DNA from 3 places in the Clostridium saccharoperbutylacetonicum N1-4(HMT) genome. Region 1 is predicted to be linked to each of the others. Evidence: riboswitches for the same ligand, from Rfam matches in the RefSeq annotation. Region 1 holds a riboswitch; each other region holds the start of a gene.
The links. Region 1 has a riboswitch for S-adenosylmethionine ahead of CSPA_RS01455 (trans-sulfuration enzyme family protein). Riboswitches for the same ligand answer to the same signal wherever they lie in the genome.
Positions count from the first base shown of each region.

Region 2: another riboswitch for S-adenosylmethionine. It lies ahead of CSPA_RS09460 (pyridoxal phosphate-dependent aminotransferase); the one in region 1 lies ahead of CSPA_RS01455 (trans-sulfuration enzyme family protein).
Region 3: another riboswitch for S-adenosylmethionine. It lies ahead of metK (methionine adenosyltransferase); the one in region 1 lies ahead of CSPA_RS01455 (trans-sulfuration enzyme family protein).

Region 1 is NC_020291.1:301,541-304,821, reverse strand. Features, by position in the region: gene CSPA_RS01460 (trans-sulfuration enzyme family protein) at 1-465, opposite strand, end outside; gene CSPA_RS01455 (trans-sulfuration enzyme family protein) at 584-1,741, opposite strand; SAM riboswitch class I at 1,895-2,008, opposite strand; gene CSPA_RS01450 (acid phosphatase) at 2,101-3,281, opposite strand, start outside.
Region 2 is NC_020291.1:2,134,340-2,137,620, reverse strand. Features, by position in the region: gene CSPA_RS09465 (MetQ/NlpA family ABC transporter substrate-binding protein) at 1-270, opposite strand, end outside; partial or broken gene CSPA_RS09460 (pyridoxal phosphate-dependent aminotransferase) at 345-1,513, opposite strand; SAM riboswitch class I at 1,695-1,805, opposite strand; gene CSPA_RS09455 (DUF4829 domain-containing protein) at 2,278-2,469, opposite strand; gene CSPA_RS09450 (RidA family protein) at 2,714-3,100, opposite strand; gene CSPA_RS09445 (hypothetical protein) at 3,153-3,281, opposite strand, start outside.
Region 3 is NC_020291.1:699,910-703,190, reverse strand. Features, by position in the region: gene recD2 (SF1B family DNA helicase RecD2) at 1-236, opposite strand, end outside; gene metK (methionine adenosyltransferase) at 474-1,649, opposite strand; SAM riboswitch class I at 1,764-1,863, opposite strand; tRNA gene CSPA_RS03140 (tRNA-Tyr) at 1,994-2,078, opposite strand; tRNA gene CSPA_RS03135 (tRNA-Thr) at 2,126-2,200, opposite strand; tRNA gene CSPA_RS03130 (tRNA-Val) at 2,322-2,397, opposite strand; tRNA gene CSPA_RS03125 (tRNA-Tyr) at 2,404-2,488, opposite strand; tRNA gene CSPA_RS03120 (tRNA-Thr) at 2,536-2,610, opposite strand; tRNA gene CSPA_RS03115 (tRNA-Val) at 2,739-2,814, opposite strand; tRNA gene CSPA_RS03110 (tRNA-Tyr) at 2,821-2,905, opposite strand; gene CSPA_RS03105 (hypothetical protein) at 3,067-3,281, opposite strand, start outside.

The DNA of each region.
Region 1 (3,281 bases):
AGCTCTTAAATCCGTTACCTTTAACAATGGATTTGAAGGAGTTTCTAAATAAAGTCCTCTTGTATTTTCTTTGAAAGCTCTTTCTATTTCTTCAATATTTGATGCATCTACAAAAGTAAACTCAATATTAAATCTAGAAAACAATTTTGTTGTTGCCCTATATGTTCCACCGTATACATCTCCGCAAATTATAATATGATCTCCTGCTGAGAATATTGAGAGCACAGAACAAATTGCTGCCATCCCAGATGCAAAAGCAAAACCACATTCCCCACCTTCAAGTTCTGCTATTAGTTTTTCTACAACATCTCTAGTTGGATTTCCTGATCTAGCATAATCATACTTTCCAAAATTCTCTATATCAAATTGATGAAAAGTAGATGTTTGATATATAGGAGTACTTACAGATCCTGTTGTAGGATCAATATCTCCACTTGCATGTATTAATTTAGTTCCAAAATTCATAATTTACACCCCAATCTTTTTAGTTTACAGTTAACTGTTAATGTTGAATTTGCTTTGCAAATTCTTAAAATATATTACAAGAAAAGCCACAGCCTTTTCCTCCTTAAACTCATAACTCCTAACTCTTAATTGAATTAATCGCTTTGTCTAAGTCATTTATTAGGTCATCTATATTTTCTATTCCAACAGACAGTCTAAGTAAATATTCATCAACACCTAATTTTTGCTTAATTTCTTCTGGTATTTCTGAATGAGTTTGCGTGAATGGATAAGTTATTAAAGTTTCAACCCCACCTAAGCTTTCTGCAAACCTTATTACTTTAACACTCTCTAAAATTTTAGGTATTAATTCTTTATCCTTAACTCTGAAGGAAAGTGTTGCTCCAAAGCCTGTTGCTTGCTGCTTATTCAATTCATATCCCTCAAAAGCTTCTAGCCCTACATAATAAACTTTTTCTACATTAGGACTACTTTCTAAGAATTTAGCTATCTTTATTGAATTCTCCTGTGATCTATCTAATCTTATGTGTAATGTCTTTAAGCCTCTTAAAATAAGCCAGGCATCAAAAGGTGATAACGTAGCTCCCGTCGACATATGAATTCTTCTCAATCTTTCCAATATTTTATCATCATTTGCAACAATAAAACCTGCTAGTAAATCATGATGTCCACCTAAGAATTTTGTTCCACTATGTACTACTATATCAGCACCTAATTCTAATGGCTTTTGATAATATGGTGTTAAAAATGTATTATCTACAATAAGTAGTAAGTTGTTATTTTTAGCTATTTCTGCTGTAGCTCTTATATCTGTTACCTTCATCATAGGATTCGAAGGAGTTTCTATAAGAATACCTTTTGTGTTTTCCTTTATTGCTTCCAATATATTTTTTGTACTTGTTGTATCAACAAAGGTTACTTCTAACCCAAAATCTTTAAAAGTTTCATCAAATAACCTATATGTCCCTCCATATAAATCATCAGATAAAAGTATATGATCCCCTGTTTTAAATAAGTGTATACAGGCTGTTATTGCTGCCACTCCTGATGAAAAACCAATGGCTGATTTTCCACCTTCTAAAACTGCTAAGGTTTTTTCTGCTTCTTCTCTTGTTGGGTTTTGTGCTCTTGAATAGTCATAACCTGTGCTATTATTTAAGCCATGATGCTTAAAGGTAGCCGCTTGATAAATAGGAAAACTTATTGCCCCTGTAGTTTCATCCCCACCTGATATGCCACTAACTGCAATTGTTTCAAAAGATTTTTTTACTGTCATTTTTTTGCCTCCTCAAATTTATATATTGCTTAAAACTTATTTATTGTTACTGCTAAAGAATAAATTCATCTTATAGATGAAGGTTATAAAAAAAAGCCACTCCTAAAACAAGAAGTGACTATATAAACCATAAGTTCCATTAAGTCTTAATGCCTCTCATTTTTCAAGATATTATCTTGCAGGATTTAGCACCAACGAAAAATTTATATAAATCTTTCAGGTTGCCGGGCTTCAAAGGGCCAGTCCCTCCACCACTCTTAATAAGATTAACTTATCCAAATATATATTTGTTATTATTAATTATACATAATAAAAATTTTATGTCAATAAATATTAGTAAATTTATCGATTTTGTGTATTTATTCTGCCCACGCTCCATTAGAACCAACATAATATCCATCAATATACTTATCATGCTCCATAGTTCCTGATTGGTTTAAATAATACCAATTCCCATCCGTATCCTTAACCCAACCTGTCTGCATGGCCCCCGTTTTATCTAAATAATACCAGTTTCCATCACCACTTTGAACCCAGCCTGTCTTCATCATTCCTGATTTATCTAAATAATACCATTTGCCATCCGTGTCTTTAAGCCATCCAGTATTTATTGTTCCTTCTTTTGACAAATTATACCAAAGTCCATTTTTTTGCTGCCATCCAGTGTTACCTTCAGTAGCAATTTTATTAGTCACACCATTATCAGTTGCAGTTTTATCTGAGTTAGTGCTTACATTATCGTTAGTTGCGTTCGTATGGTTACTTGGTGAATTATGATGTGACCCTGAAGAAGAATCTGATGTTCCTATTAATAATCTGACAGAGTTATTATCATAAACAAGATTTACTACATAATTACTTGGTAAACCAGTTGTTTCAATTGATGAAAATCTACTATTTGTGTTATTACTATTAAATTTTATTATAGTCATACCACTTGTAGGTATATAACTATTACTAAAATCCAACTTCAACTTTCCATTGAAGGTTGCATTACCATCAACCTCCAACACATCATCTTTGCTTCCAATAGAAAGTTCAAGTGTACTGTTTTGTGATTGATTATAGTCATTTTTTATATTCACTAATCCATCTACATTTTCAACAACTGTACCACTTTCATTTGAAACACTTCCTACTCCAAAAGCTGTAGCTGAATCTGCTTCAATAGTACCACCTTGAATGTCTGTTCCACCACTATAAGTATTATCTCCACCTAATTTTAAAGTTCCTGTTCCTTGCTTTATTAAGGTTCCACTTCCTGAAATATCATTACGCCATCTATCTGAAGCATTAAATCCACCCTTTGATGCTTCCATGTTCACTGTAATATTGCTATTAAAGGCTCCATAACCATCTGCCGCTGCAAAGAGGTTAAGCCTTCCCCAACCTTCAGCATCGTCTAATAATGGATAGCCAGATTCTAAACCAGTTGTATATAAAACATCGCGCCTTTGATTAACATCAAGATATGGAAGACGAGTTTCTAATAGCACTTCTGCTCCTTTTGGCACTTTCATTGGTATAGTTGTGTCTCCAG
Region 2 (3,281 bases), 1.8 Mb from region 1:
TATTTCTTTATTATCTAAGGCTTTATCTGGCTGAATATAATCACTAAATTCCTTAGTCGAAACTGTATATCCTTTAGCTTTTAAGGCTGGTGCTAACGCCTCCTTGACCATATCCCCATAAGGTCCTGGGCATACACCAATTACAATATTTTTATTCCCCACTTCTTTACTATCTGTTTTTGCACTTTCTTTACTGCTTCCGCAGGCAACCAAGCTTGCTCCTATTGTTCCTATAATCACTAGTGCTGCTAATTTCTTTAAAATCTTCATCTTTTATTCCCTCCAAAATTTATTGTTTTTGTATTTATTGCTAATGCTTTTAACTTTATCTTGCTTTAATTAATTTAGTTATTTCTATATTCCCTAAGTTTTTCAAGTCTCTTAAGAGCTTCTTTTAAGGTTTCTTCTTTCTTTGCAAAATGAAATCTTATATAACTATTTACTTTTTCTTTGAAAAAACTTGAACCTGGTACTGCTGCTACTCCAATTTCTTTAGCTAACCATTTACAGAATTCATAATCATCATCATATCCAAATTCAGATATATCAACCATTACATAGTATGCACCTTGAGGCTCGTAATACTTAAGCCCTATTTCGTCTAATCCATCCAAAAAATAATTTTTTTCTTTTTTTTTCTATAAATTTTACTCAATTCTTCATAATATTCATCATCAAATTCCAAGCCTTTAATTGCTGCCTCTTGAAGAGGTGCTGCTGCTCCTACAGTTAAGAAATCATGAACTTTTTTACAATTTTCTATTACCTCTTTGCTTGCAATAATATATCCAAGTCTCCATCCTGTAATTGAATATGTTTTTGATAATGAACTGCATGAAATTGTTCTTTCAAACATTCCATCTAAAGCTGCTAAATAAGTGTGTTTATGAGGCTTAAAAATTATATGCTCATAAACCTCATCAGTAATTACAAAAGTATCATATTCTTTTGCAAGGCTTCCTATATATAGCAGCTCTTCTTCGGTAAATACTTTGCCTGTAGGATTTGACGGATTGCAAAGAATAAGTGCTTTTGGATTTTGCTTAAATGCATTTTTCAATTCCTCTTTATCAAAGTTAAAAGCTGGCGGCTTTAATTCAACATAGATAGGCTGAGATCCAGATAAAATTGTATCTGCTGTATAATTTTCATAAAATGGCGAAAAAACAATTACTTTATCTCCCGGATTACAAACACTCATCATCGCACAAATCATAGCTTCAGTACTTCCACAGGTTACTAACACATTTTCATCTGGATTTATTTTAATTCCCATAAATCTCTCTTGCTTTAATGCTAGCTTTTCTCTAAAATTTTGTGCTCCCCAAGTCACCGAATACTGATGTGGACCTTTTTCTGAAACTTCTTTTAATTGATTAAGTATCTCTTTAGGTGGATCAAAATCCGGGAAACCTTGTGAAAGATTTATTGCTCCATATTTATTAGCTATTCTAGTCATTTTTCTTATTATAGATTCAGAAAACCAATCTAATCTATTACTTAATTTTGACATATTTATACCCCCAATATATTTAAATTATAAGCTTATAATTCTTATCAAAATACTCATATATTTTTATATAAAAATCTCTATCTTAGATACAATAGCAGTACAAAGATAAATTAAAAACTTATTATATAGAAATAGAGCACTAGAGATTAATCTCTAGTGCATCTTTGCATAAAAATTTTCTCTCTTATCTTTCAGCTAACGCTGTTGGAATTAGCACCACGTCATCGTAAATCATTACTTGATCGGTTGCTGGGTTTCATAGGGCCAGTCCCTCCACCACTCTTGATAAGTTATTCAATTCCTTCATTTCTTATAAGTTTAGTATATATTCAGCTTATTAAATTGTCAATACATTTTATGCATAAACATTAAGGTTATGCTAGTATTTATAATTACTAGCATACACGGTATTTTAACATCACAAATCTGGCTAATAGCCATTATAATTTGGGTTAAAAGCCATATTACTTGGTTCATAGACCTTGTATATAAAAAATTGATATGGCGCATAATTATCTAAAATTTCTAATAAATAAACCCTATTAAAACTAACTAAAAAGAATGATCTACTAGGGTGAATAGATCATTCTGCATATTGGATATTTATATTTAATAAGGGGTAAATAATGTTTTAACTACTTTATATATTTATAATACATAATATTTATGTCAAGCATGTGACAACTTTTTTATTAATTCAGGCATTATAGAAAATTGTGAACTTCTTGTAATTATGTATACAATGTATTTAGTTATTTTCTTTTTTAATATCCACGATCATCAACTTTCCAACTATCCGTTTTACTGTCTCTTATTAATATCCAATTATAATTATCATAAGTTGAATTTGGATTTAAACTTCCATCCCCACCTGAAGAATCTACATCAAAATTTGATAGCAAAACAATTACATTTTCAGTTTTAACACCATTCACTGAACCTCTCCCATTTTTCAAATACCCCTCAATAAATTGATCTGATTTTTTTTATCATACCATAATTTTGTCAGAGTAGCTCCATTATAACTTTTAAAACTTTTCTTTACGCAATTCACTGCATCATTTAATTCATTCTCACTGAACTTGTCAGTTGCTCCAATACTCACTACAACATTATCAGTTTTTCCAACTTGTTTATAAACCAGAAAAGAGCTGTCGTTAACGGATTTTAATACGCTAATGCGACAGCCCCTATAATATTTTAATTTGTTAAAGCAACTACTTCTAGTTCAATTTCTATATTTTTATTTGGAAATGTAGTTTGAATTGCTACTCTTGTTGGTAATTCATTTTTTTTGAAATACATTTTATAAATTTCATTCATTTTATCAACTTCAAAAATATTTTTCATATATACTACAACTTTTAAGATATTATTCATTGAAGAATTTGAGTTTTCAAGTAAATATTTTATATTTTCTAATGCATTTTTTGTTTGAATCTCAATATTTCCCAATATAAATTGTCCACTTTGTAAATCACATGATACTTGGCCTGATAAATATAAAGTATTCCCAGCTTTTACCACTTGATTATATGGGTAATCAGGTTGTTTCACATTAGGCAAGTTTAATATTTCTTTTTTCATTTCTTTCCTTTTCACCTTCTCTGTACTTTTAATATAATTAGTTATAACAAAATTATCTATTAATACTCATTTCTTTTTTAGTCATTTTCTCAAAAAGAGATTCTAAACGCGCTTCAAGTATCCATTGATCAGGTATATGTTGAAAGAAATTAAATCTTAACCCCCAGCTAATGCCTTGTAA
Region 3 (3,281 bases), 400 kb from region 1:
ATCCCATCTAAAGAGGTTGGAAGAAGTTCTTCGTAATCTTGAATATTAAATTGATTTCCAAACTGTTTATGTACAGTATAATATCCTGTTAACTTCACATTTTGGCCTTCTTTTAAAAAAGGAACTGTTCCTACTGCGCTAATTAGATTATTATCACTTCTAATTTTACACACCACATATCCAGTATCTTCACTTTTAAAAACTATACTTTCAACAAAACCTTTTAGAACTTCCATAAAATCTCTCCAAATCTTTAATTTGTATTATTCAAAACACTAATAACAGACAATAACTTAGTTTAAAACCTTATTTGCATTTCTTAATTATACCATAAATATCAATATTTCAATCAATAATATACTTTCCTACTTTAAGTGAATAATTAATTATTCATGATTAATTTTTAGTCAACCATATCAAAAAGTAAAAAAGGCTACCTCTAGCACTCAGAGATAGCCTTCTTACTATATTTATTAAAGATATTTCTTTATTTCATCTACTTTGTTTAATTGTTCCCAAGGTAAGTTAAGATCATTTCTTCCAAAGTGACCATAAGCAGCTGTTTGCTTATAAATAGGTCTTCTTAAGTCAAGATCTCTGATTATAGCTCCTGGTCTTAAATCAAATACTTTTTCTACTATTTCAACAATTTTTTCTTCGCTTACTTTTCCTGTTCCAAAAGTTTCTACTTCTATTGAAACTGGTTTAGCAACACCAATAGCATATGCCACTTGAATTTCTAATTTGTCAGCAACACCTGCTGCTACTAAATTTTTTGCTACCCATCTTGCAGCATAAGCAGCTGATCTATCTACCTTTGTTGGATCTTTTCCTGAGAAAGCACCACCACCATGTCTTCCATATCCACCATATGTGTCTACTATTATTTTTCTTCCAGTCAATCCAGAATCACCTTGTGGTCCACCAACAACAAATCTTCCTGTTGGATTAATGAAATATCTAGTCTCAGAATCTAATAATTCAGCTGGAACAACTGCATCAATAACATATTTCTTAAGATCTTCTTGAATTTGTTCTAAAGAAATCTTTTCATCATGTTGAGTTGATATAACAATAGTATCAATTCTCTTTGGTTGATTATCTTCATATTCAACTGTAACTTGGGTCTTACCATCTGGTCTTAAATATTCTAATGTTTTATCTTTTCTTACTTCTGTAAGTCTTCTTGATAGCTTATGAGCCATATATATTGGAAGAGGCATATAGTCTTCTGTTTCATTAGTTGCAAAACCAAACATCATTCCTTGGTCTCCAGCTCCAACAGCTTCAACTTCATCCTTTTCACCTTTCTTAGATTCAAAAGCTTCGTCTACACCCATTGCAATATCAGCTGATTGTTCATCTATTGATGTAAGTACTGAACAAGTATCACAGTCAAAACCAAATTTGGCTCTATCATACCCTATTCCTCTTACTGTTTCTCTAACAACTTTTGGGATATCAACATAACAATTTGTTGTTATTTCTCCCATTACCATAACCATACCAGTAGTTGTACATGTTTCACAAGCAACTCTAGCATTTGGATCTTTTTCTAATATAGAATCCAAGATAGCGTCTGATATTTGATCACACATTTTATCTGGATGTCCTTCTGTAACTGATTCTGAAGTAAATAATCTTCTCATTTAACTCTCTCCTTAATTTTATTTTTTAATATTAGACTAGTATTTAAGTGTGCACAAACTTAAATATAAAAAAAAGCTCTTCGATAAGAAGAGCATGATTTCAACAATCACTTATTCTTATCTTGTAGAAATCATCCTACAGGAATTGGCACCTTATATAATACAGGTTGCCGGGTTTCATCGGGCCCTTTCCCTCCACCTCTCTTGATAAGAGTTTCTATTTAATTTTCATATATTATACTACCATAAAAGAAATTATTAGTCAATATTCGTAGATAAATTCTATATATAGAGAATAGAGAAATTTTATATAAAAAAAGAATAAACATAGTAGTTTATTCTTTTGGTGGAGGAAGATGGATTCGAACCATCGAAACGTAACGTAACAGATTTACAGTCTGCCCCCTTTGGCCACTCGGGAATTCCTCCATATTTAATTTTAATAATACAACTCAATTTTACTATAATTATATTATTGGAGCTGGCAATAGGAATCGAACCTACAACCTGCTGATTACAAGTCAGCTGCTCTACCGTTGAGCCATGCCAGCGTATTCAGTTAACAATTACAGTTCACAGTTGAGTCTATGGTTAACAGTTAAGCTTTTCAATTAAAAGCTAACAATTTGTGGTTTAAAATAACAATTGATTTAACAGCTATTATCTTTTAAATGGTGGGCACAACAGGGCTCGAACCTGTGACCCCCTGCTTGTAAGGCAGGTGCTCTCCCAGCTGAGCTATGCGCCCATTTATTGGTGGAGGAAGATGGATTCGAACCATCGAAACGAAACGTAACAGATTTACAGTCTGCCCCCTTTGGCCACTCGGGAATTCCTCCATATTTAATTTTAATAATACAACTCAATTTTACTATAATTATATTATTGGAGCTGGCAATAGGAATCGAACCTACAACCTGCTGATTACAAGTCAGCTGCTCTACCGTTGAGCCATGCCAGCATATTCAGTTTACAGTTAATAATTACAGTTCACAGTTGACTCTATAGTTAACAGTTAAGCTTTTCAATTAAAAGCTAACAATTTGTGGTTTAAAATAACAATTGATTTAACAGCTATTATCTTTTAAATGGTGGGCACAACAGGGCTCGAACCTGTGACCCCCTGCTTGTAAGGCAGGTGCTCTCCCAGCTGAGCTATGCGCCCATTTATTGGTGGAGGAAGATGGATTCGAACCATCGAAACGAAACGTAACAGATTTACAGTCTGCCCCCTTTGGCCACTCGGGAATTCCTCCTTATTCTGTTTTCACAGCAGTTGCTTGACAATCAATCAACAATGACTAGTATATCTGCAAATTGTATTTATTTCAACTCTTATAATCATGCATTTGCAGAAATTAAGCCCAACTTACTCCATATTTCTGCAATATACTTCATTTTAATATACTAATCTAAATTATTTTTTCTTTTTAATTATTTTATTTATATTATCAATATCTATATACTTAGAACTTATCTCTTCTATCTTTTTATAATCTTCTATCAATAATCTCTTTTTTAAAAGTTTAAATATATTTACTATTCCTTCCTGTTCATTTGCATCATTAAAATATTCTCTTATTGTTTCAACATCAAATGCAGACAACTTTTTTATGATCTTTTCTATATCCT